Linked DNA regions of Candidatus Scalindua japonica. The protein of the gene in region 1 binds, or shares a complex with, the protein of each later gene. Links are inferred from orthologs where the notes say so. Each region holds a gene or a part of one and is shown on either strand. Other genes may lie near its edges.

What was found.
Region 2: the proteins of accB (region 1) and accD are in contact, whole or in part, in a solved structure (PDB 8UXZ), measured with the Escherichia coli proteins. The link is inferred for Candidatus Scalindua japonica from one-to-one orthologs.

The regions. Positions count from the first base shown.
Region 1 is NZ_BAOS01000045.1:27,577-39,501, forward strand. What follows is about bases 6,120-9,072. They hold accB (acetyl-CoA carboxylase biotin carboxyl carrier protein), read left to right. Parts: upstream 6,120-7,344; coding sequence 7,345-7,800; downstream 7,801-9,072. Other genes in these bases: SCALIN_RS20325 (tetratricopeptide repeat protein), read left to right, coding at 6,120-6,814; SCALIN_RS20330 (TIGR00725 family protein), read left to right, coding at 6,814-7,341; accC (acetyl-CoA carboxylase biotin carboxylase subunit), read left to right, coding at 8,127-9,072. Also shown: SCALIN_RS20300 (vWA domain-containing protein), read left to right, coding at 54-1,076; SCALIN_RS23250 (hypothetical protein), read left to right, coding at 1,309-1,893; SCALIN_RS20310 (VWA domain-containing protein), read left to right, coding at 2,107-3,015; SCALIN_RS20315 (aldehyde dehydrogenase family protein), read left to right, coding at 3,365-4,828; more of SCALIN_RS20325, read left to right, coding at 5,282-6,119; more of accC, read left to right, coding at 9,073-9,473; SCALIN_RS20345 (multiheme c-type cytochrome), read left to right, coding at 9,839-10,585; SCALIN_RS20350 (hypothetical protein), read left to right, coding at 10,719-11,825; SCALIN_RS20355 (formate dehydrogenase subunit gamma), read left to right, coding at 11,818-11,925. UniProt on the Escherichia coli protein: This protein is a component of the acetyl coenzyme A carboxylase complex; first, biotin carboxylase catalyzes the carboxylation of the carrier protein and then the transcarboxylase transfers the carboxyl group to form malonyl-CoA.
Region 2 is NZ_BAOS01000027.1:86,391-98,235, forward strand. Bases 4,612-7,484 are described here. They hold accD (acetyl-CoA carboxylase, carboxyltransferase subunit beta), read right to left. Parts: upstream 6,524-7,484; coding sequence 5,699-6,523; downstream 4,612-5,698. Other genes in these bases: SCALIN_RS13865 (Lcl C-terminal domain-containing protein), read left to right, coding at 4,612-4,911; SCALIN_RS13870 (GIY-YIG nuclease family protein), read right to left, coding at 5,176-5,460; rpe (ribulose-phosphate 3-epimerase), read right to left, coding at 6,570-7,262; SCALIN_RS13890 (phosphoglycerate kinase), read right to left, coding at 7,294-7,484. In the rest of the region: murC (UDP-N-acetylmuramate--L-alanine ligase), read left to right, coding at 1-73; SCALIN_RS13840 (hypothetical protein), read right to left, coding at 136-726; SCALIN_RS13845 (TerB family tellurite resistance protein), read right to left, coding at 743-1,471; SCALIN_RS13850 (coiled-coil domain-containing protein), read right to left, coding at 1,510-2,313; SCALIN_RS13855 (hypothetical protein), read right to left, coding at 2,331-2,522; tRNA lysidine(34) synthetase TilS, read left to right, coding at 2,651-4,123; more of SCALIN_RS13865, read left to right, coding at 4,333-4,611; more of SCALIN_RS13890, read right to left, coding at 7,485-8,490; gap (type I glyceraldehyde-3-phosphate dehydrogenase), read right to left, coding at 8,506-9,507; SCALIN_RS13900 (CsgG/HfaB family protein), read left to right, coding at 9,927-10,559; SCALIN_RS13905 (hypothetical protein), read left to right, coding at 10,850-11,068; SCALIN_RS13910 (NAD-dependent epimerase/dehydratase family protein), read left to right, coding at 11,615-11,845.

The DNA.
Region 1 (11,925 bases):
GATGGAGGAAGACCAAAAAATCTAATGTTATCATATTACAGAACATATAAAACATGAATCTGGGAAATCCTATTTTTCTACTGGTATTGATTCCTTTTATTGTCTTGATTTTTTTAAGAAGAGAAGGAAAATATTTAGGCTATTCAAGCACAAGGCATATAGAAGAGACTAAAAGCGTTAAGACTTATGTGAGACGATTGCCAAAAATACTCTGCTTCATTACCGTATTATTTGCAGCACTTGCATTTGCGAGGCCCCAATCCAGCTATCATGAAGCAGAAGTCACATACCAGGGACGTGAAATAATACTGTCTATAGATACTTCGTTCAGTATGACCGGTGAGGCTATGGAAAAAGTCAGAGACATTTCAAAAGATTTTATAAGGAAAAGAAGCCATGATATGATAGGGATTACCATGTACGGAACTGACGCGGTAGTTGTAGTGCTTCCTACCTGGGAAACAGAGTTGCTGGAGAAGTCGTTAGACAGGATCAAACCTCATCATGTTGGTGTGAGGACAGCTATCGGAGAGGGACTTTTTACTTCAATTCTTGCACTTATTGAAAGGGACATGGGGCAGGTTTTTGAAATCAAAAAATTGAGAAAAAGTATTAACAGGGATGAAGGGCTTGGTAAGTATGCTCTGGATTTTGTGAAAATGGTACAGGGAAGAGGCTCGATGAAAAACAAGGTTATAATCCTGTTTACAGACGGCATATATAATGTGGGTATAAACCCGACAAGGCCTCTTCGTTTTATTAAGAGGCTCGGGGTAAAAGTACACGTAGTCTCCGTGCCTGCCTCTGCTGAGACAGGTGTAGAGCATGAACAAGCTGCTGAAAGAACGGCATCGTTAAGGAAGGGTGTTGAATCAACAGGTGGGAAATTGTTTGAAGCGGAGAACTATGAGGAGGTTGAAAGGTTTTATTCAGAGATTGACAAAATAGAAAAGGAAAAGATAATAATGCAAACTGTTGTAAAGAAGAAAGATCTCTTCCTTGTTCCAACGGCGATAAGTATATGCTTCCTGTTAGGGATGATAGTAATAGAAAGTATATGGTTGAAGATTCCGTAATAAGACTGACGGTAAGTATGTATAGTCTGTCTCCCAAACGGACTTATATATGAGGCCTGTTTGGAAAACGGGGACTACGTATTTTGTTTAGAATGTCATTGATAAATGGTTTGTGCGCAGGTGCGAATTGGTACAACTGGCGAAAAAAGAAATGGGTCGTAATATTAAAGTTACGATATTCAGCAAGAGAGGCAAATTAAAGGATGTTTGGTGAAATCAGGAAAATATATCAATGAACAGAATCAACATTATTAAAATATCACTTCTAGTCATGGCAATAGTATTGATTACCTGTGGGCGGGGCTACTTGAGTCAGTGCAGACTTGCTGAGGATGTGAAAAAAGACGTAGAAATGGGAAGATATAATAAAGCGCTTGATACTCTGGAAGAGGTAAGAGGGTCGGTATTATACAGACTTTCTAAATATCTTGATAGAGAAGATTCATATGTTGCGTACAATACCGGTGTAGTTTTGATGCTGATGGGTGACACTAAAAGTGCGGGGGTAGAGTTCAAGCAGGCTGCCAGAACAGATAACGAAGCAATTAAAGAAAATGCCATATATAACAGGGCGAATATAATAGCAACAAATATGGATTTTATTACGGCGGCGGAAGAGTATTCAAAGGTGCTCGGGATAGATCCTGACGATTTTGAGGCGAAAAAGAACCTTGAAAGAATGCGGCTGGGGCAAAAACAACTCTCAACACTGTTTTCTCAGGTCAAACAGGAGAGAGAGGAGAGGATCCAGTCTTTGAAGCTCATTCCGTGGGGTAATAAATACAGACATAGTGGAGAACAGAAGATCAGGTGGTGAGGACAGACCTCGCTTTCGAGAGGACTAAATTTCTGGAATTCTCTAGAACGAGATACATTCTATCATTATTCGACAATAGCACTAATTCACCATAAAATATTACTCTTAAAAATGCTATTCTTTTCACAACAACAATATTTAGTTTACATACTCCCTGGCGTGGTGCTTATCTTTCTTGCCTATCTCTATTCCATGGGGAGGAAGAGGAGTTGGTTGAAGAGTTTTGGCGGGCTAGATATTTTACAGAGATTCAGCAGGATACCGAATACAACCTGCAATATCACCAAAGGTTTAATGATCAGCGCCTCATTTTGCGGTCTGTGTATGGTCCTGGTTGGGCCGAAGTGGCAGACTACTGAAGAGTATTTTGAGAAGGAGGGTATGGAGATTGTCTTTGTTCTGGATGTGTCACTGAGTATGCTGGCGGAGGATGTAAAACCTAACAGACTGCAAAGGGCAAAAATTGAGATGGAAAACTTGATTAAGGGCCTTGAGAATGATTATTTGGGTCTGGTAGTATTTGCAGGACGGGCATTTTCCATGCTTCCTTATCTGACAACAGATTATGATAGCATTTATTTGAGAATTTTGCGTATGATTAATGAGAACTACGCGCGTTTTGTCCCGTACGGTACAAATGTTGGAAATGCTCTACTTGTTGCAATTGAGTCGTTCAGCAAGGAGGAGAGAGAGAAGGTAATTATCTTTCTTACTGACGGAGAGGAGCAGTTGGCAGTTAGAAGCCAGGTGGCGGAAGCGGTAAAGATGCTTATGGAGAGGAAGGATATCTCGGTTTATTTGATAGGAATTGGAGACCTGCAGGAGTATTCTCCAATCCCTAAAAAGGACAAAAATGGACATACAATTGGTTACGAGCTTGATATAGAGGATAATACGATTATGACAAGGCCTGATCCTGAATTATTACAGGAAATTGCGGATGTAACCGGTGGTAGATATATCCATGATGCGACTGGAGATGAGCTTAAGGGTATTTTTGAGGGAGTTATAGCGGAACATAGAAAAGTTTTAGGGGTAAAGACCAGAAATACCGTTAAAGATATTTCGCAATACTTTCTAGGTGGTGTGTTGATTTTTCTCGTATTTTTTTTGTTGTTGTAAGGCGAGGTGTTCTTTACGATAATCGTTTGCCTGTTATAACGCTTTGATGTTTTCTCTTTTATACTCATAATTCTTTACTTTTCTCAGGCCGACTCCTCAGTAGATAAGTTCAACGAGTTTCTCCTTCCGTGTTTACTGATAATGTTATTAAAATAATCTGGAAATTTTTCATATTCTATGACATATTTGACTATATACAATGGCGCTGGTATAGTGCGATAAGAGGTTTCCGCTTTTATTTTGAAAATGACAAGTTGGATAGATCAAAATCTGACTGTCAAATAATCCGTCAGGTAAGAATGTTTCCGCTAAAGTATAGTGTGACTAATTAATTGAGAGGGTGAATAATATGGTTTCAAAAGAGGATATACAAATAAAACCTGGAAAATTGTTTATTAATGGCAAATGGGTAGATTCTGTTTCAGGTAAAACTTTTGATGTCTTAAATCCCGCAACGGAAGAGGTATTAACATCTGTTGCCGAGGGAGATAAGGCAGATATTGATCTAGCTGTTTCCGCTGCTCGTAAGGCCTTTGAAAAAGGGCCATGGAAAAAAATGGATGCACGTGAAAGAGGTAAGATTTTGTTAAAAATCATGGAATTGATAGAAAAGAATAAGGATGAATTGGCCCTGCTTGAAACTATGGACAATGGTAAGCCAATCAGTGAAACAACGAATGCTGATCTCCCACTTGTGATTGACTGTTTGTTGTATTATGCGGGATGGGCTGACAAAATCCATGGTGAGACAATTCCGGTGAGAGGAGAGTACTTTAATTATACCACGAGAGAACCTGTTGGTGTTGTGGGACAGATAGTACCATGGAACTTCCCCCTTCTAATGGCTGCCTGGAAGATAGCGCCCGCTCTGGCCTGTGGCAACACAGTGGTTTTTAAGCCTGCTGAACAGACGCCATTAACTGTATTGAGGCTAGGTGAGATTTGCCAGGAGGCAGGATTGCCGGATGGAGTTCTGAATATTGTGCCAGGTTATGGTCCTACGGCAGGAGCGGCCCTTGCTGAGCATATGGATGTTGATAAGATTGCTTTTACTGGTGAAAATGCTACTGGACAAATCATAATGCGGGCTGCATCAAAGAATTTGAAACGAATTTCACTGGAGTTAGGTGGAAAGTCTCCAAATATTGTATTTGCAGATTCCGATATTGATAGTGCCGTTGCCGGCGCTATGACCGGTATATTCTTTAATCAGGGTGAAGTTTGTTGTGCCGGTTCCCGATTGTTTATCGAAAAGAGTATTCATGATGAATTTGTAGAAAAGTTATCAGATAAAACTGCTGGTATGCGTGTTGGTGACCCGGTAGATGCCGACACTCAGATGGGCGCGCAGGTTTCTAAAGAACAGTTTGATAAGATATTAGGTTATATCGATGCTGGAAAACAGGAGGGAGCAAAACTGGTAACAGGCGGTGAACGATGTGGTGAAAGAGGGTATTTTATTAAGCCTACTATCTTTGACGCGGTTGATAACAATATGAAGATAGCGAGAGAAGAAATTTTCGGACCAGTTGTTTCGACAATCAGTTTTGATGATATTGATGAAATGGTAAGGCAGAGTAATCTATCGATATTCGGCCTGGCTGCTGCTGTCTGGACAAAGGATATAAAAAAGGCACACAGGCTCGCCAGAGATTTGAAGGCTGGTACAATATGGATCAATACTTATAATGCTTTTGATGCTGCATCGCCTTTTGGTGGCTTTAAACAGAGTGGTTTTGGTAGAGAGCTGGGTGTTCATGCTTTAGAGTTGTATACACAGGTAAAAAGTGTGTGGATAAACCTTGGCAGCTAAACGTTTGTTAAATAACTTAGTAACATGAAGTTTGATTATAGGTATTGGTTTAGAATGAGATATGCTTTTTGGTTATATTCAGAACCCTAGCTGCGCTGCATGGGTATTTTCAAGGTTAGCCGAGGGCTTTAAACCAACTTTTTAATCAATATGGTTTTGTTTGATAGAGATGGAAAAGCTTTAATTTGTGGTACTTACAATACTGGTAACAGCAATTTCTGTAAAAATTTATATTGAGTTTTTTTTCTAATTTGATATAAGAGTTGTTTCACAGGTCTTTTATAATATGCAGATTTTTTATTTAGAGACCGGACAAATACATCCCACACTGAAAAACTACAACGTATTGGTTTATAGCTATACGTAGGCCATGATTTGTAGTAAGTCATTTCTTTTTCTAGTATTAGACTAAGACAATCAGGATAAAAAGCACAAATTAAGATAGTGGTAACAATGAAAACAAAACGCATAGTTCAGATATTGGTTATTTTTTTATTTTTTGTTCTTCCAAAAAACATTCTTTTTAGTGCTGATGGCCATAGTTATTATTATAATCTTGGCATTTCTCATTACGAGAAAGGTAATATAGATGATGCTATTTTAGCATGGGAAAAAGCTGTCTTAGTTAATCCGGCATTTGTAGAAGCATACTATAACCTTGGGAATGTCTACGAGGAAAAAGGGTTGTTGATGAAAGCTATCTCTTCCTGGGAAAAGGTTTTAGAACTTACTCCTTCTGATATTGATGTCTATTTTAATATTGGGGTAGCATATACTAGACAGGGTATGTACACTGAGGCGAAAGATGTATTCAAATATGGAGTAAAAGTTGACCCTGATGATCCGGAAATTCACTATTTACTTGGTATTGTATTTATGAATATCGGTGAATTGGATAATGCAATCAAAGAATTAAAAAATACTTTGATATTACGTCGTGACCATGCAGGGGCCTGCTATATTCTGGGAAATGCTTATTATGACAAGAATATGTTGGATGCCGCACTTGCATCGTATAGAGATGCGATTAAGATAAACAATAAATATTCTGATGCTTACAATAATATAGGTTCAATTTTATTTGATAAGGGTCTGTTTGATGATGCTATAACTGCATGGAAAAATGCAATTGAGATTGATCCTGACTTTATAGATGCTTATTTTAACCTTGGGAACGCTTATGATAAAAAGGGGATGTTTTACGAGTCGGTTTCTGTCTGGAGAAAGGCTCTTGAAATAAATCCGGACATGTTGGACACTCGCTATAATCTCGGTATTGTTTACTCTGAAAATAAGATGTATAGAGAAGCAATCAGCGAATTCAAGCAAATTTTAACATCAAACCCTGATGATATAGATACCCTTGTTAGTTTAGGTCTTGCTTACAAAAACTGGGGGCTGATTAATAAGGCAATTTATAAGTATAAAAAAGTTCTTGGCATTCAACCTGATAACGTTTCTGCTCTAAATAATCTTGGGCTTATTCACATTCAGAAGGGGCAATATGATAAGGCTATTTCACTATTTTGGAAGTTAAGACGGATTAATCCGGATTATCTGGAAGGGCTATATAACCTTGGATTGGCATTTTACTTTAAGGATGATCTTGATAAGGCGATTTATACATGGGAGGAGTTGGCAAGTATTGATCCTGCTTATGGGAATATACATAATGATTTGTCTGTATCTTATAAAAAGAAAGGTTCGTTCCGTGACTCAATAGCTGAACATGAAAAAGCGCTTGAAGAGCTAGGTAAACGTGATAAGGGTTTTTCAATTGTGCTTCCTGCTTGTGCAAAGGAGAAAAATATGCTAGTAGTGAATAGGAGAAAGTTGTTGCCAGCGGTAACAATTGGCTTGACTCAGGAAGAAGCGGTAAGGCTTGCAAAGGTACTTGGAGAGAGTAATGTGGAAATTGGTTTTTGTCTGGAACTTCTTGCTGATATCGATTTTGTGATGCTGGAAGATAAAATTGCAAATAAATAATGTCAAAAAAAATTTGTATATCCGTGATAGGAAGTGGTAGTGGTGATGATTTGTTAAGTCCTCAAATTTCTAAAATTGCGAACGAAGTGGGACGGGAGATAGCAAGTCGAGGTGCGGTTCTGATATGTGGCGGTCTGGGTGGAGTGATGGCTGAAGCGGCTAAAGGTGCTAAAGAAATAGGTGGCCTTACGATTGGGATTTTGCCGGATGAAGATCCTGGCAGTGCAAATCCTTTTATCGATATTGCGTTACCGACAGGTTTGGGTTTTGCGAGGAATGTTCTGGTTGCATATTCCGGGGATGCTATAATTGCGGTAAGTGGCAGATTAGGCACTCTTACCGAGATCAGTTATGCTCTTATAAAAAAGAAACCTGTAATTGGGATTCAGACTTGGAATTTAGAACAGTTATCTGGTAGAATGTCTGCCTTCGAAGAACTGGTTTATAGGGACAGTGTTATAAGGTGTGAAAATGCGAAGGAAGCAGTGGATAGGGCCTTTGCTATCATAGAAAATAAAGAGAATTGATAAATGGAACTAATTGAAAAAGTAAAAAAATTAATTTCGTTGATGAATGAAAATGGTCTTGCTGAAATGGAGGTTGAGGAAGAGGCAACCAAGATACGTTTAAAAAGGAACAGCATGGATTCTATACAAACGAGTATTCAATTGCCTGATGTTAAATCTTCATTGCAGGAAGGTGCAACTAAATATCTAACATCACAGGATGAATCAAATACTTCTGAGGTCGTAGCTCCAATGGTTGGAACATTTTACACTAGTGCTCCTGGTGCCGGACCTTATGTAGATATTGGAGATGAAGTTGGAGAAGAGACCGTTGTTTGTATCGTTGAGGCGATGAAGATCATGAACGAAGTTAAAGCAGAGACAAAAGGAAAAATTGTTGAGATCCTGGTGGAAAATGGCACTGCTGTTGAATATGGACAGCCTCTTTTTAGTGTTGAGCCATCTGGAGAAGAAAACTAGTTGTACTTAGGGCAATCTTTTTTAACTGTATAAAATGACAAGAGATTGACTTGGCGGGTGAAGGATTGTGTTGTATGACTCCGGCTTACTTTACCGTTTGTGTTGTCTTGCGATTTCTTGAGTGCGGTCAAACCTCTGAGTTTGCCTTGCATCGTAATGTGCGATAGTAACAATAATAATATTTTTATGGGTCGCGCTGGTATAATCAAGTGCGAGTTTTTCTCATAATTTGGCTTTGCGTTGATAAAAAAATTAACCAAAATAAAATTATAGATTTTATATTCTACTATGAAGAAGGTGGAAATCAGGAGGGTTTTGCATAGCTTATGTTTTCCAGGATATTGGTCGCAAATAGGGGTGAAATAGCTTTACGGATAATAAGAACCTGTAAAGAACTTGGTATTGAAACGGTTGCCGTTTACTCAAAGGCTGATAAAGATGCCTTGTATCTGCAATCTGCGGATGCGCATGTTTGTATCGGTCCTGGGGAATCTGCAGAAAGTTATTTAAATATTCCAAGTATTATAAGTGCTGCAGAGATCACGGATATAGAGGCTATACATCCGGGATACGGCTTTTTGGCTGAAAATAGTCACTTTGCTGAAGTTTGTGAATCGTCTAATATTGTATTTATTGGACCGAATTCAGGGGTAATGAATAAAATGGGTGATAAAACCCTTGCAAGGAATATAGCAATTGAGAATAAGATACCTGTAATTCCAGGTAGTGACTCTACTATAAACGACCAGCAGCAGGCTCTGGAGGTAGCACACAAAATTGGCTATCCTGTTTTGATAAAAGCTTCATTCGGTGGCGGTGGCCGAGGTATGAGGGTTGCTCATAATGATATCAGTCTGGTCAATGCTCTTGCGGTTGCACAGCGTGAAGCTAAAGTGGCTTTTAACGACTCTTCTATTTATATTGAGAAATACATAGAGCCTTCGCGGCATATTGAAGTCCAGATAGTTGCTGATAAATATGGTAATGTAGTGCATCTGGGAGAGAGGGATTGCTCAATTCAAAGAAGGCATCAGAAGTTAGTGGAGCAGGCTCCATCGCCAAATTTAGCAGATCAATTGCGTGAAGATATATGTAAATCTGCCATAAAGCTTGCAAAAGCAGTTAGTTATACAAATGTTGGGACAGTGGAATTCCTGGTTGACTCGGAGGGAAAATTTTATTTCATTGAAATGAACACCAGGCTTCAAGTTGAACATCCAGTGACGGAAATGATTACTGGGATCGATTTGGTTAAAGAGCAAATCAGGATTGCCTATGGCGAGAGATTAAACTTGCGGCAGAAGAAGATAAAAAGCGAAGGGGTTGCAATAGAGTGCAGGATAAATGCGGAAGACCCTGATAATGGGTTTAGGCCATATGCCGGTAAAATTACAATGTGCAGTGTCCCTGGGGGTAAGGGTGTCAGGGTTGACTCACACGTTTATGCCGGATACGAGGTGCCACCGTATTATGATTCATTATTAGGCAAATTGATAGTTCATCAAAAAGAAAGGGAAGAGGCTATTGCCTGTATGAAGAGGGCGTTAAGTGAATACAGGATTGAAGGAATTAAGACGACGATACCTCTTCACTTAAAGGTTATTTCAGATTCAAGGTTTGCAACTGGCGATGTTGATACACATTTTGTTGAAAATCTCATAGATGAGAAATAGGAATTTGGAAAATACTTGCTAAACCTGTTCAAAGAAGATTAATGAATAGGTTTGGTGTCTAATTAATACATGGATTTAGCAATGATTTATTAGTGTTTTAAACACTGTAGGACTAAAAAAAGATTGTTATTTATAGCGTCTTGAGTGTGTCATTATCTATCGATAAAAAGTATTTATAAAATTTGCTTTTTGACTGGGTTCTTTATAAAATGTATCTAATAGTTTTTTCTTGACACACTAAAATGGTCTTGATAAAATTCCACACTTCTTGCCTTTATGTGTTATGTGGTTTTAAGTGTTAATTGTCATGGCAAGAGTATTAATTATTACAGCATAATTTAAGATATTGAGAAGGGGGTTACAATATGTTTGGCCGAAATTTAAGTAGATTTTTTCTGATGTCCGCAGCTATTACATTGTCACTTGTGATCGTTTGTAGTGGCCAGGGCTTTGCAGGAAAAAAACAGAAGTGGAAGTTCATGAGTAACTCAGGTTGCAAGTGCCATATGTCTAAAGGTTGCTTTGAAGGTGAAGAGTATAAGAAGATGAAAAATCAGCATTACAACACCTTCCAAAGGTTGGAAACTGACGAAGATAAGAGTAATCCTGAGTGTCTGAAATGTCACGCTACCGGGTTGGGAATGAAGATTAAGAAAGGCAAGTCAAAGCAGGGTAGTAAGGATTTTATTGAAAATGTTGGTTGCGAAGCGTGTCACGGCCCTGGTGAAGGTTACATTAAAGTAAAGAAAAATTACATGAACAAGGGTAAGGATGCCTTCAAGGATCTGTTGAAAAATGATCCTATGGCTGCCAGGAAGGCTCAATATGATGCAGGGATGATTGTTGCGGGAATCAACACTAAAACAATACAAGAACAATGCCTGCAGTGCCACTGGGATACTCCTGATGCTAAAAATAAATGTCCTAAGTGCGAAGGTAAGAAAAATAGTGAAGGTCAGGATAGGTTGTTCACTAAAAATTACATTAAACGGGATGATCACAGAGACCATGACGCTATAGATGACGTTGCGCCTAAAGCGGATAAAAAGAAGTGGAAGGGTTATTTGGAACAGGATCCATGGTTTAAGACAAAGCCACCTAATGCTAAATAATTATTGTCTCGTGTTTTGCTTTTGTAAATGGTTTGTAAATTAAAGCTTCACATTCGTAGCTTTTTTATAAATAGCGACATTAACAAGTGTTTTTCTGCTCCCCTCTCTCTCTTTCTGGGAGAGGGGAGATTGAATGTGGGGCCTGCTGTTAGGATATGCTGCTGAAGTTAGAGTTCGCCCACAATATAAGTACTATCTTTCTTTAAACATAAGAGGAGGAAATCATAAAGTGGTATCATTGTCAAAGTCAACGTTAAGGGTATCTAAAGATAGTAAAATTCGTAAGCTTGTTGTATTAATATGTTTCGTTTCATGTCTTGTTTTCATATCTTCAATTTCATCAATAAATAACGCTTTTGCTCAAGAAAATAGTGACTGTATGGAGTGCCATACAGATCCATCGGCGGTAGATTCTAAGGTAAGGGTGGATCACGTAACCGGTGAAGTAGAATTTGTATCAATGGTTGTTGATGAAAAAGAATACCATGCATCAGCTCACGGTGGTGAGGATTTCTACTGTATCGACTGTCATGCAGATTTAGAGGATACAGAAGGGGAACATTATCCTAATTTGAAACCGGTGGATTGTGTGACGTTCTGTCATGATGACCCTGCTGCAACATTTCTTGAGGGTAGTCATGCGAGTTTAATGCAGGAAAAAGGAGTTCAGCTGCCTACCTGTAAGTATTGTCATACAGGTCAAAAGTCTAAGATGAATACTCCTCGGGCTGATAATCTGGAGCATAGGGGAGACACTATAGAAAAATGCGGAGGATGCCACGAGAGTTATTATAGATCATATCGCAATAACCTCCACGGTCAAGTTACTGCAATGGGGCATTTGGGCACAGATATAGCAACATGTGTCGATTGTCACGGGCAGCATACCATACTTAATTCGTCAGACCCGGAGTCTACATTAGGACCGGAGAATGCAAAGGAGACGTGTGGTAAGTGTCATCCTGGGGCTGGGGACAGTTTTGTTAAGCATGTCGCGCATCCTGGATACAAAGATATTGGATATTATAAGTCTGCATTGGTAGCTCTTAAGAACATCAGGAAGGACCCCGGGGAAATCAAAGCAATCGTGAAGAGCCCGCAGACATTACTAACCGTGCTATTTCTGGCTTATGTGGGTCTTTTAGTGGTAACGTTTATACAGTTTGGTACTCATATGCTTTTCTCGTGGCTGGCATCAATACTAGACGATCGAAAGGAGGGGGGTGCTGATCATGGCTAATAGCACTACAACGTTAATGCGATTTGGTAAATTTCATAGATTTGGCCATACGCTAACAATAATAAGCTTTTTTGGGTTAGTGCTGACAGGTATGCCGTTG
Region 2 (11,845 bases), on another replicon or contig:
TTGCGTAATTGTTATGGGAGCAAGAGATGATTCACTCACGGACTTTTGTCACGCTATTCTTAGAGCGTTATAGGAATATAATTTAGATTATAATTGACAGTATCAGGTATGAAGCACAAAAGCGTACCTCATAAATTATTTTATTTTTACCAGATCAAAAGGAAACTCTAACTCATTTCCATCCGGAGACGTAATTAACAATTTTAATGTAGAGTTCTGGTTTATGTTTTCAACCGGAAATTTATATACACATCCAGCCACAAATGCCGGTTCTTCCGGGTAAAAGCGACTAGGCTCTGCGTAATCCGGAAAATATGAAAACATCGGATAAATCGGTTTATCTTCAGAATAGAGAATAGCATTATAGCCTTTTGCAAATTCCATGTATTCACCAAAAACGGATACGACAAAAGTCAGGCTATCTTTAAAATGTAATGCCCTTAATATCTCCCCTTCAGATAGTTCACGTTTTTCAACCGTTGCTTTCTTTGCTTTAAAAGCGACATTGTGATAAGGTGTCCACAATGTGGCCCAATCATCCTTATCATCAAGATGAACAACCCATGGCTTGGCAAAATTTGTAGGGCTCAACAGTTTATTTTTTTTCCCATATTCAATTGCTTCATTTATCTGTTCAGGTGTTAAATCAAGAGATATGCTATAGGCGGTTTTGCCAATCAGACATACCGTAGTAATAAAAGCTAATAAAAGAGTTCTTTTTAACATTAATTGTTCCTCCGTATTAAAATCCTTTTTCCTTTTTTATCTCTTCGTAGGCATTATTAATTATCTGAAACTTATCACTGGCAAGCCTGGTAAATTCATCTCCCAGGTGCGAGACTCTATCCGGATGATACTGTTTGGAGAGATGTCTGTACGATTTTTTAATATCTTCCATTGAAGAGTTTCTGGTAACATTTAGAATTCGGTAGTGTTTGTCGTTATCACTGCAAAATTCTGCTCGTATCTCGAACGCATCGTCTGCATTAATCTCTACAAAACTGATAATATCGTTTATCATCCTCTCTTCGTTTGGATGCAATACCTTATCGGCAAACGCAACCAGATAGACAATCCGCAATAAAGAGAGCCTCTCTTCATAACTGGAATACTGTTTGAATTCGTAGCTTACTGCCCGTAGATCCAAGTCTACTCGAGAAGTCTGGTTTATTAAATTTCTGATAAAACTTAGGTCTTCTCCCTGAAACCCAAAACTTACAAACGCCCTTTCAATAACATTGATTTCCTGTGTACTTACACGTCCATCCGCTTTGGCAATCGATACAAGTATTCCAACTAAATGTGTTATGAAATTTAAGGACTTTTCCTGATTGCTTGAGGGCATTCCTATGGGTGTTTGTTTTAGAGACTTATCAAAAAAATCTCCTGTCATTGTGCCGAGGATTGCCCCAAAAGGGCCGCCAAAAAGAAATCCCAGGCCCGCACCAATTGCTTTACCTTTCCATTTCAAAGTCAATGTCCTTTCAAGCTATTCAGCCGTATCTCCCATTACCTGTTTTTCTGGATATGGGTTTTTTCTAAATCTTTCTGTATCTGTTTTTCTTTAATCCTGTCCTGCGCAATTTCTATGTTAAATTTTGCTTCCAGTTTACTGGGGTCGAGCACCAGGACTTCTTCCCATTTTGCTATTGCTTTTTCAAAGTTCTCTTCTCTATATAGATGAATTGCTTTGTTCAGCAGCTCTTCGACAAGAGATGATTTACGTTGTTCTTGTGTTTCTTTTATCAGACTTTTTCTGCTTTGTTGTGTATTATTATTTTCTGTTTTAATTTTTGTGACGGTATCAACAGTGTTTTCTGTTCGTGCCACGGTCTCACTTGTTGCTTCCAGTATTTCCAGTTTTGCCTTGAGGTTGCTATTCTCTGATCCAATTTCAGCCAGACGTTTATTGATTTTTTCAAGTGAAAGTTTTGTTTTTTCCAGTTCTTTTTTTAATCGATTTCGCGTGGTGTTATTCGATACCTGTGCTTTTTCGAGAGTAGACTGTTTATCCTTTATTTGTGAGTATTCTTCATTTAACTGTTTCTTAACAGCTTCCAGCTCACTGAATTTTTTCTTTAATTCATAATTTTCCGTTGTCAGGCTTCCAAGGCTATAAGATAAAGTTGCCACTTTTTCTTCCAGCACATCCATTCTTTCCTCTTTATTTTTATTATTTCTGTTTTTGTTGCTTTCATCTTTGTCTTTTCTTAAAAAATTTTTATTTAATTGGAAACATCCTGAGTTAAATAATCCGGCAAAAATAACAAGAATTGTAAATATGTACAGGTATTTAGAGTTTTTTTTGTTCACAGCATCCCCCCTAATGATCATGTGGTTTTTATGTCCTGGAGTTTTAGAATTGCTATTTGTGAGATTGCCAGTTCTTCAATTTTTCTGGTTTGGTGTAAAATGTGCTCCCAGTCTTTTGTTGTTCCTGTTGCAAACCCCTTTTTCAACCTGCTTTCCAGCTTTTTCAGGTCGGTTTCTAATAACTTAAGCCTGCTTTTTATATCTTCCATTATTATAATGATCTAAATACAAAGGTGGGATACCGAAAAAAACTACAAGTTAATTCTACTTAACATCCAACCGATGTCAAATATTTTCTACTCTTGACTTGCTTAACCAGGAGGGATATAGTTTTGTCATGTTGCAATTAAGAAAACAGGTTGCTGGTGTTATCAGAGATTTCAATCTTTTCAATGATAAGGACAGAATCATATTAGGTGTTTCCGGTGGACCGGATTCTGTTGCGTTGTTGAGCCTTATTTATAATGTAAGGCGTGTAAATCCTCCTTATTCTACAATTTTCATCGCACATTTGAACCATTCACTCAGGGGTAGAGAATCAGATGGAGATGGACAGTTTGTAAGTTCTCTTGCGGATAAATACAAAATACAACTCATTGCAGAAAAAAGGGACGTTAGAGAAATAGCGCGGGAGCGTAAGATGTCACTGGAAGAAACTGCACGGGATGTGAGATATAAGTTCTTTGAGAATGCGGCAAAAAGTGTGGGTGCTAATGTTATTGCGGTTGGTCACAATGCCGATGACAATGCCGAAACAATTTTGCATAGAATAATCCGGGGTACCGGTATTACAGGCGTAAGTGGAATAAGACCAAAACGAAAACTTACACCCACTTCAACCATTAACCTTGTTCGTCCCCTGCTGTTTACATGCCGTAAAGATATTATTGCTTATCTGGAGGAAAAAAATATTACTTACAGGGTTGATTCGACAAATATAGAAAAAGATAAATTAAGAAATAAGATCAGACTGGAACTTATTCCGCACCTTGAAAAAAATTATAATCCAAAGATAAAAAAGTCCCTGGTTACGTTAGGTGAAACGGCAATACAAAATTGTGATTACCTGGAAAAAGAAACAAATGTTTTATTCAAAAGCGTATTAATAAATAGAGAGGCGAAAACAGAGACACATATAGATAAAATAGTATTGGATATAAATAAATTAAAAGAGTCATCTCAGATTTTGCAACAGATGATTGTTAAAGAGGTAATCATCCGGTTAAACATTCCTCTCAAGAAGATAGGCAACAAAAACTATAAAAATATTCTAAACCTTCTTAATTCTAAAAAAACAGAGATAAACCATATGATTAAGGAGTACCTGAATATCAGGAGAGAGGAAAATGAGTTGTGCTTTTCCAGAAATAAATTTTATGTGGAAGAACGACCTGTTTTAAGCGAAACTGAAATAAAAATTCCGGGAGAAACAGAGCTTGTTGATATGAATTATCAGGTAAAAACAGAGATCAGGGAGATCAAAAATAATTTCCTGGAAGAGTTCAAACAAAAGAAAACAAGCAAAGAAGAAGCTGTTGATTTTGATAAGGTCAGTATGCCGCTCACAGTCAGGACGAGAAGGCAGGGAGATAAGTTTTGGCCGTTAGGTTCTCAGGGGGTTAAGAAAATAAAAGATTTTTTTATAGATAATAAAGTTCCTGTGATGGACCGGGATGCTATCCCGTTAGTAACGATGAACGGACAGCCAGTGTGGATAGTGGGGTTTCGTATTGATGATCGTATTCGGGTTTCGGAGGAAACAACAAAATTATTAATGATGAAGTTTGAGGAGAGAACGACTCATATATAAGTGCTTATATTCGTATGGTTTTTGATAAACCCATGAACATACGCGGCATAAAGAAGAAGATCAAAACGATATCAGACGTTCTTTCTTATGGAAGCCGGATTAAGTAGTAGACCAATAGGAATTCCTTGATGATGGCATAGTTCTTAAATATTATTGGGAGAGTTCTGGTATTTTTACATAACCAGCTCCCGGATGGAGGTAAAACAAATATGAAAAAGTATTTACTATATTTCTTAATAACATCACTAGCTCTTCTTTCTGGCCGGGTGACACAAGCAGAGGAAGCAAATCCACAAAAAATAACCTTGCGTTCATCCTACATGAATTTATCTGTTTCTGAAGTACAGTCAATGCCAAATCTTTATATACGAAAATTTGATGAGTGGGGATTTTACGGACACAGCACAATCATTCACCGCTACGAGAAAAAGTCGATAAAAGGAGACAATGTGGTAATAGATCATACAACGGGGCTTATGTGGCTCCAGTCGGGTTCAAAAGAGTATATGCAGTGGGTTGCAGCAAAAGCATGGATAAGGAATTTGAATACCCGAAAGTATGGAGGCTATAACGACTGGAGATTCCCTACTATAGAGGAAGCAGCATCACTGCTTGAACCTGGCAAGACGAATGCCCTCCATATAGATCCAATCTTTGACAAGGAACAGTGGGGTATCTGGTCCGGTGATAAACGAGGCAGTAGCACCTGGAGTGTCTACTTCAGCCTTGGTAACGTACGCTGGCGCTACAAAAACCGATATGTTCGTCCGGTCCGTTCACTCAATTGATATTCAGCAGACGGTTATTCTTGATTTTGAAAAATACTTGTGTTGGCATCAGGCAAGTTGGACATGTATCAATGTATAGATTGTTGTTTATGTGTTATCTTACTATTTATAATCTCGGTTCTTCAGATTAAAAAAAGGGTAAAAGAAAAAACCCACCATTAAGGTGGGTTTTTAAATGCTCCTCGGGTAGGTATCCTACGCTCTTGACCTTCGGAGTACCTTTGGATCAACTCTTTTTTTTACTGCCAGTTCTAATTAAAGTCTTTAGTCTGTTTTTCTGCCCTTGGTAATATCTTTTGCTAAAGCAACAGAAACTAGCCTTTTATATGCAAATGCTTTTCCCGAACCAGACTTCAAATATTTTTCAAAATTTTTCGACTGTTTCTCTGTTTCGAAAGCACCATACCACACTAATTCCCAAGGCAAATGTGGCTTAGTGCTCTTCACCTTTCCTTCGTTATGTAATTTTATTCTGGCTTTTAAATTTTTTGTAGAGCCAGAATAAAAGATGTGAGACTTTAAGCTTAATAGAATATAACAATAATGCATGTTGTTTAATTTATTAGCAAAAGCCGGTACTACCGTTATTGGGAAATGTCAGCTACAGAATGGCAATAGCCACTCTGTAGCTTTAGCGAAAGATGGCTCCTCGGGTAGGATTCGAACCTACAGCCTAGTGGTTAACAGCCACCCACTCTACCATTGAGCTACCGAGGAATTTATTTGTCATTAGATTATTATAAGCAGAATATTACAACATTATAACATGAAAATCAACAATTACAATTTAACTACTGCTGTTACAATTACAATAATCCAGAATTTTTGAAATTTCCGACTTTAATCGGTCGCGTCCAGCAATTATGTCGATAAATCCATGCTTAAGCATCGATTCTGCAGATTGAAATCCTTTGGGAAGCGTTTTTCTGATCGTCTCTTTAATAACTCTTGGGCCAGCAAATCCCACAAGAGCACCGGGTTCTGCGATTATAATGTCTCCTTGCGAAGCAAAGCTTGCCATGACACCTCCTAATGTCGGATCAGTAAGCACAGAGATAAAAAGTAATCCCGCATCTTGAAGCCTGGCGATAGCGGCACATGTCTTTGCCATTTGCATAAGAGAAAATGCGCCTTCATGCATTCTTGCTCCTCCTCCGGAACCGGAGACTATGATAAGTGGCAATTTCAGTTTCAATGCCATTTCTGCTGCTCTCGCAATTTTTTCTCCTACTACTGACCCCATACTCCCCATTATAAAGCTTGAATCCGTAACACAAAAAATAACATCCTTTCCATCAATAGTGCCCTTCCCAACCGTTGCGGCTTCATTTAACATTGTTTTTTTCTGTTCACTTATAACACGATCTTTATATTTTATACGGTCCTTAAATTTCAAGGGATCAGCAGGCACCATATCATTCCAGTATTCTTCAAAACTGTCTTTATCCAGTGTGATATCTATTCGCTCTTTTGTTGTGATCCTGAAGTGATGATTACATTCCGGACAAACATTATGTTTCTCTTCCACCTTTTTTTTATAAACTACGCTTTTACACCCATCGCACCTTTGCCATAATCCGTCAGGTATATTTTTTTTCTTTCTAAAGAACAATTATTTATCTCCCACAACATTTCTATTAAAACGTTTGTATTTCCGGCTAAAGAGAGCCTCCGCTTTTCATAAACTGATAAGAGTTCTCATTTGCTTCTTTACGGAGGGCTTCTATTGCGTCTTTATAGTCATCCTTACCAAATATAGAGGTTGCAGCGGCGAAAACATTTGCACCGGCAGATGCCGCATCAGCAATAGTTTCCGGTTTTATACCGCCATCCACCTCAATATCAAGATTTTCAGGAGCAATTTCCCTCAATTTTTTAATTTTTTCACATACATATTTCTTGAATGCCTGACCTGAAAACCCCGGATATACTGTCATTACAAGAAGCATGTCTATCGCTCCAAGTAGTTTTTCAACAACCTGTCCCTGGGTATCAGGGTTAATGGCAATTCCTGCTTTTAGTCCCCTGTTTTTAATTAAATTGATAACACTCAAAGGATCATCTGTTGCCTCGATATGAAAAGTCAAGATATCATCCTTGTCTGTCTTCTGTGTAAACGACTCCACATATTTATCCGGATTCTCAATCATGAGATGGATGTCCAGGGGAACGTTGGTAATTTTTTTTATTCCTTCAACGATAAATGGCCCCATTGTAATATTTGGTACAAAATGACCATCCATAACATCTATATGAATTAAGTCAACACCAGCCTGTTCTACCCTCTTAATTTCATTACCCAGCTGAGTTGAATCGGCAGAAAGTATTGACGCAGATATTTTTATTTGCATATTAAAACATTAGTTCCTTTCGCTCGCTAATTCATGACTCTTTCTTATCTGTCAGCGCCGCTATTCCAGGCAACTCTTTGCCTTCTAATAGCTCCAGGAAGGCGCCGCCACCGGTGGATATAAATGATACTTTGTATGATTCTCCCATTCTGTGAAACGCAAGGTCCGTATCTCCTCCCCCTACAATGGTCAACGCATAAGCAGTTACAACTGCCTCCACCATTGCATACGTGCCCCTACTGAATGCGTCAATTTCAAATGCCCCCATGGGGCCATTCCATAGTATAGTCTTTGCATTTTGCATGGCTTCAGAAAAAAGCTTTGTGCTTGCAGGCCCGATATCGAGAGCAAACCAGTCATCCGGAACTTCCTGGAAAGTAACCAGCTTAGTCTCCGCATTACCGTCAAATTTTTCTGCAGCCACAAAGTCCACCGGCAAATATATTTTGACACCTCTCTCCTTGGCAAGTTGATTTATCATGAGGACCTTCACTGCGACATTTTCATCTATCGTTGCCTTGCCAACACCATATCCATGAACCGCAAGGAAAGGAAATGCCATTGCACCACCGATAATTATTTTATCAACCTTTTTTACCAGATTTTCTATTATTTTTATCTTGTCCGTAACCTTTGCTCCTCCAACTATAGCAACTACCGGCCTCGACGGAGCATTGACTGCCTTCTCAAAATAATCTATCTCTCTTTTCACAAGAAAACCTGCCGCCGACTGTGGCACTTCCTTATTCATACCAACCATTGAGGCATGCGATCTGTGACAATTTCCAAATGCATCCTGTACCATCACATCACATAAACTTGCCAATTCTTTGGCAAACTCAGGATCATTTTCCCGTTCTCCTTTATGAAAACGGAGGTTTTCAAGCAGCAAGATGTCTTCAGGCTGCATCGCATCTGCCAGCTTTCTAACATCAGGACCAATGCAATCTTTTGCCAGGGTCACTTCCTTATTGAGAAGCCTGGTAAGCCTTTTAGCGACCGGCTTTAAACTGTATTCCAGTGAGACCTTTCCTCCTGGTCTGCCAAGATGAGAAGCGAGAATTATTTTTGCTCCTTCATCAAGTAAATAATTAATGGTTGGCAAAGTGGCCCTTATCCTGGCATCATCGCTAATATTCCCCTGCTCGTCAAAGGGAACATTATAATCCACTCGTACAAATACCTTCTTGCCTTTCAGGTCAAGTTCGTTAATAAAAAGTTTGTTCATTTGACAGGATCCCCTTTAAGCCTTTGTGATAAGTTTCACAAGATCAACCATACGGTTTGAATAACCCCATTCGTTATCGTACCAGCCTATTACTTTTATCAAATTACCACCAATTACACATGTAGACATGGCATCCAGGATACATGAATGTTCATTGCCTATTATGTCAGAAGAGACAATGGGGTCTTCGCAGTATTCCAATATACCATTCAATTTGCTGTCTGCCGCTGCTTTTAAAGCGCTGTTAACCTCTTCTATACTTACATTCCTTTTCACGATTGCCACTAAATCAGTTACTGAACCATTAGCAACAGGCACCCGCATTGCCATACCGTCAAGCTTTCCCTTAAGTGTCGGAATGACCTCGCCAATGGCTTTGGCAGCGCCGGTGGTCGTTGGAATAATGTTAATGGCCGCGGCCCTCGCCCTTCTCAAATCCTTGTGCATCATATCTGCAACATTCTGGTCATTCGTATAAGCGTGGATGGTCGTCACAAGGCCTTTTTCTAATTGAAAGTTGTCATTAATTACTTTTACGAGGGGAGCAAGACAATTTGTAGTGCAAGAGGCATTGGAAACAATTTTATGTTCTGTACGAAGGTCATTTTCATTTATCCCCATAACTATCGTAGCGTCAAGCTGGTCTTTTGAGGGTGCGGATAAGATTACTTTTTTTGCTCCAGCCTCAAGATGTTTTACACAATCTGCCCTCTTTGTAAATATTCCCGTAGATTCTATCGCTATATCAACTTCTAAGCGTTTCCATGGAAGGTTGGCAGGGTCTTTCTCCTTTGTCAGTGTTACCTCTTTTCCCTTTACAACTATCGTATCTTCTTTTGCCTCAATATCACCGTTAAATTTTCCATGGACTGAATCATATTTCAAAAGCAGAGATAACGTCCTGGCGTCAGCTAAATCATTTATGGCAACCACATCAATATCTTCCCTCTCTGCAATTACTCTAAATACATTACGACCTATTCTACCAAAACCATTTATTCCTACTTTTATTGCCATTATTTAAATTCCTTTCAATCCAATATAATAGATAGTTTTACTTCATAATTCAAAGCCAATTTATTCTCTAGATTAGAAAATTCATAAAATTCCAGCAGGTTGTGGCTTTATTGAGATGCCTTATTTGAAAAGCAGTTTTACCCTGCTTTCAGAAGGGATTTTCCAATTAATGTAAAATGCTTCGACTGCTTTTTCAAAATAATAAGTATTCTATAAATTGAGGAAATACTTATGGATATGAGTACAACAAAGAGGTAAAATTCTAACACACTGCTATAATTTGTCAAGAGTTTTTACCCTATGACAAAGGCAGGAAAAACAATGGTTTATAACCAAGAACACCTATTGACTATGAGGAGTTTATAAACAACAACCTTATTGAATTGAATGCGAAATGCTTTTATAATTGGACCTTTATTATGGAAAAACTTTCAAATCTGCAAATTATTATGAAGCAATATGCGGTAGTAGTCTTCTTTCTTGTTTCAAGCTGTGCCGCAATAGAGAAGGTTTCAGAGGTTGATATTAACGAAAATTTTCCTCATGATGAGATTCAAAAAATAGCGGTAATTATGTTCCAAACAAACGTAGATCATGAAGAAAAATCCTTGTTTTTTTCAAACACCTCCATATCTCCAAATGCAGGGACGGTTCTTGCAAGCATGATTGCAAGAGAACTGGTAAAATTGGATAGATATGTTGTTGTTAATAGAAAGGCTGTGGAGGAAGACCTGGAATCAAAAAATCTTAAAATAGAAGATTTTTTACTCACGCAAAGCTATTTGGACCTGGGAAAACAATTGGGTGTTGATGCCATTGTCATTGGCAGAGTTGAGGGTTTTGGTGTTTCCTACAAGACAAAAACTTCCGGGATATTCTTATCGCCATTAGTGACAAAAGTCTCATTTACGGTAAAATGTGTGGATGTAACTACAAATGAAACAATTTGGGCTGTTAAGATTAAGGGAAGCTCTATAGACGACAATGAAAGGGTTTTGTCGTCTAGGCTTATATCAGAAACTTTTGAAACGCTTAAGATAAAATTAAACTAATAAATCCGCCAGGCTATTCTATCCGTCGAGGCCAATGTAAATTACCATTGAATTCTCTCAATAAAAAACCATACCTTCTTGTACAAAAAACTATAAACGGTTTGTCTACAACAAACTGACATTTTTCCGGCAATTTGTTTACTATATATTGTAAATATAATTAATAAACATACAAAATATTGTATTTTTTTTCTTGACAACCGACGCCACGTCTGTTAGACAATGCGAATAGATTTAAAGTAATTTGATGTAACTTGAATAGATTTAATCGATTTTACGAAAGGCAAGACATGAGTAACTGTTTACAGATATATTATAACGAAAAAAGGGACGAAAACATCAAAGAGATGATTCAGGAGTTAAGAAAAGCAGAAGACTCTCCGTATTATAGGAGAAGATCGGATAGCGAAGTCGCACTGATGGTATTGAGCAGGGCACTCAAAAGTGAAGTTAAAAAATTCAAACTATACAATAAGATGATATTGGGAGGAAAAGATAATAAAAAATAAAAAATTAGTAATTTTCCAGTACGGTATTTTTTACAGAAAAGAAACTAGATGAGTACGGGGGTAAATGTGGCCGGAGCCTTCATCTCCGTTACTTCAAGCCTCACCCTCCCGTGTGCTGTCACAGCGTAATCGGGCTTTGCCGTACTCACCTGACGGGGGTCTTACTCCTTTCCCCCTCGTCGCCCGACGGCAGAAGGGCTTTCTCGTCACAGAGATCGCCCTTTTTGCCGTCTTAAAAGTGTTGTATTTGGTGGCTTTTTCTCTTCTGATATAGGCAAAAGTTAGATACGGAATAATCAATAACAAGGGAAATTTATCTAAAACTCAAATCAGGAGGCAAAAGAAATTGGCAAAAAAACGATCAGTACACCAAAGGTAAAGCTACCTGCTAAAAAAGCCGCGGAACCAAATCTCTTCTTTTTTATTTATCCGAAAACTCTTCTCATCAGGAAGAACATTCCCCCCTTTTTCTTGTTATTGATCTTCTATTTCTGAATAAATCAGATAATATATCATGTTTTATAATATGTCAATCCTATTATCAAAATGACCAGACAAACGGTATTAATCACAGGTGCCAGTGGTTTTATTGGAACAGCATTGATTGCTCGACTGCGTAATAAATATTACATTGTTGGCCTTGACAAAAAACTATATAACAATCGAGATAGCAATGTGTTATGGTATAAAGTTGATATTTCAGACAAGAGATGTCTTGGTGAATTTTTCAATGAAATAAAAGCAAAGATTTCAGGAAAAATCGATTATGTGTTTCAT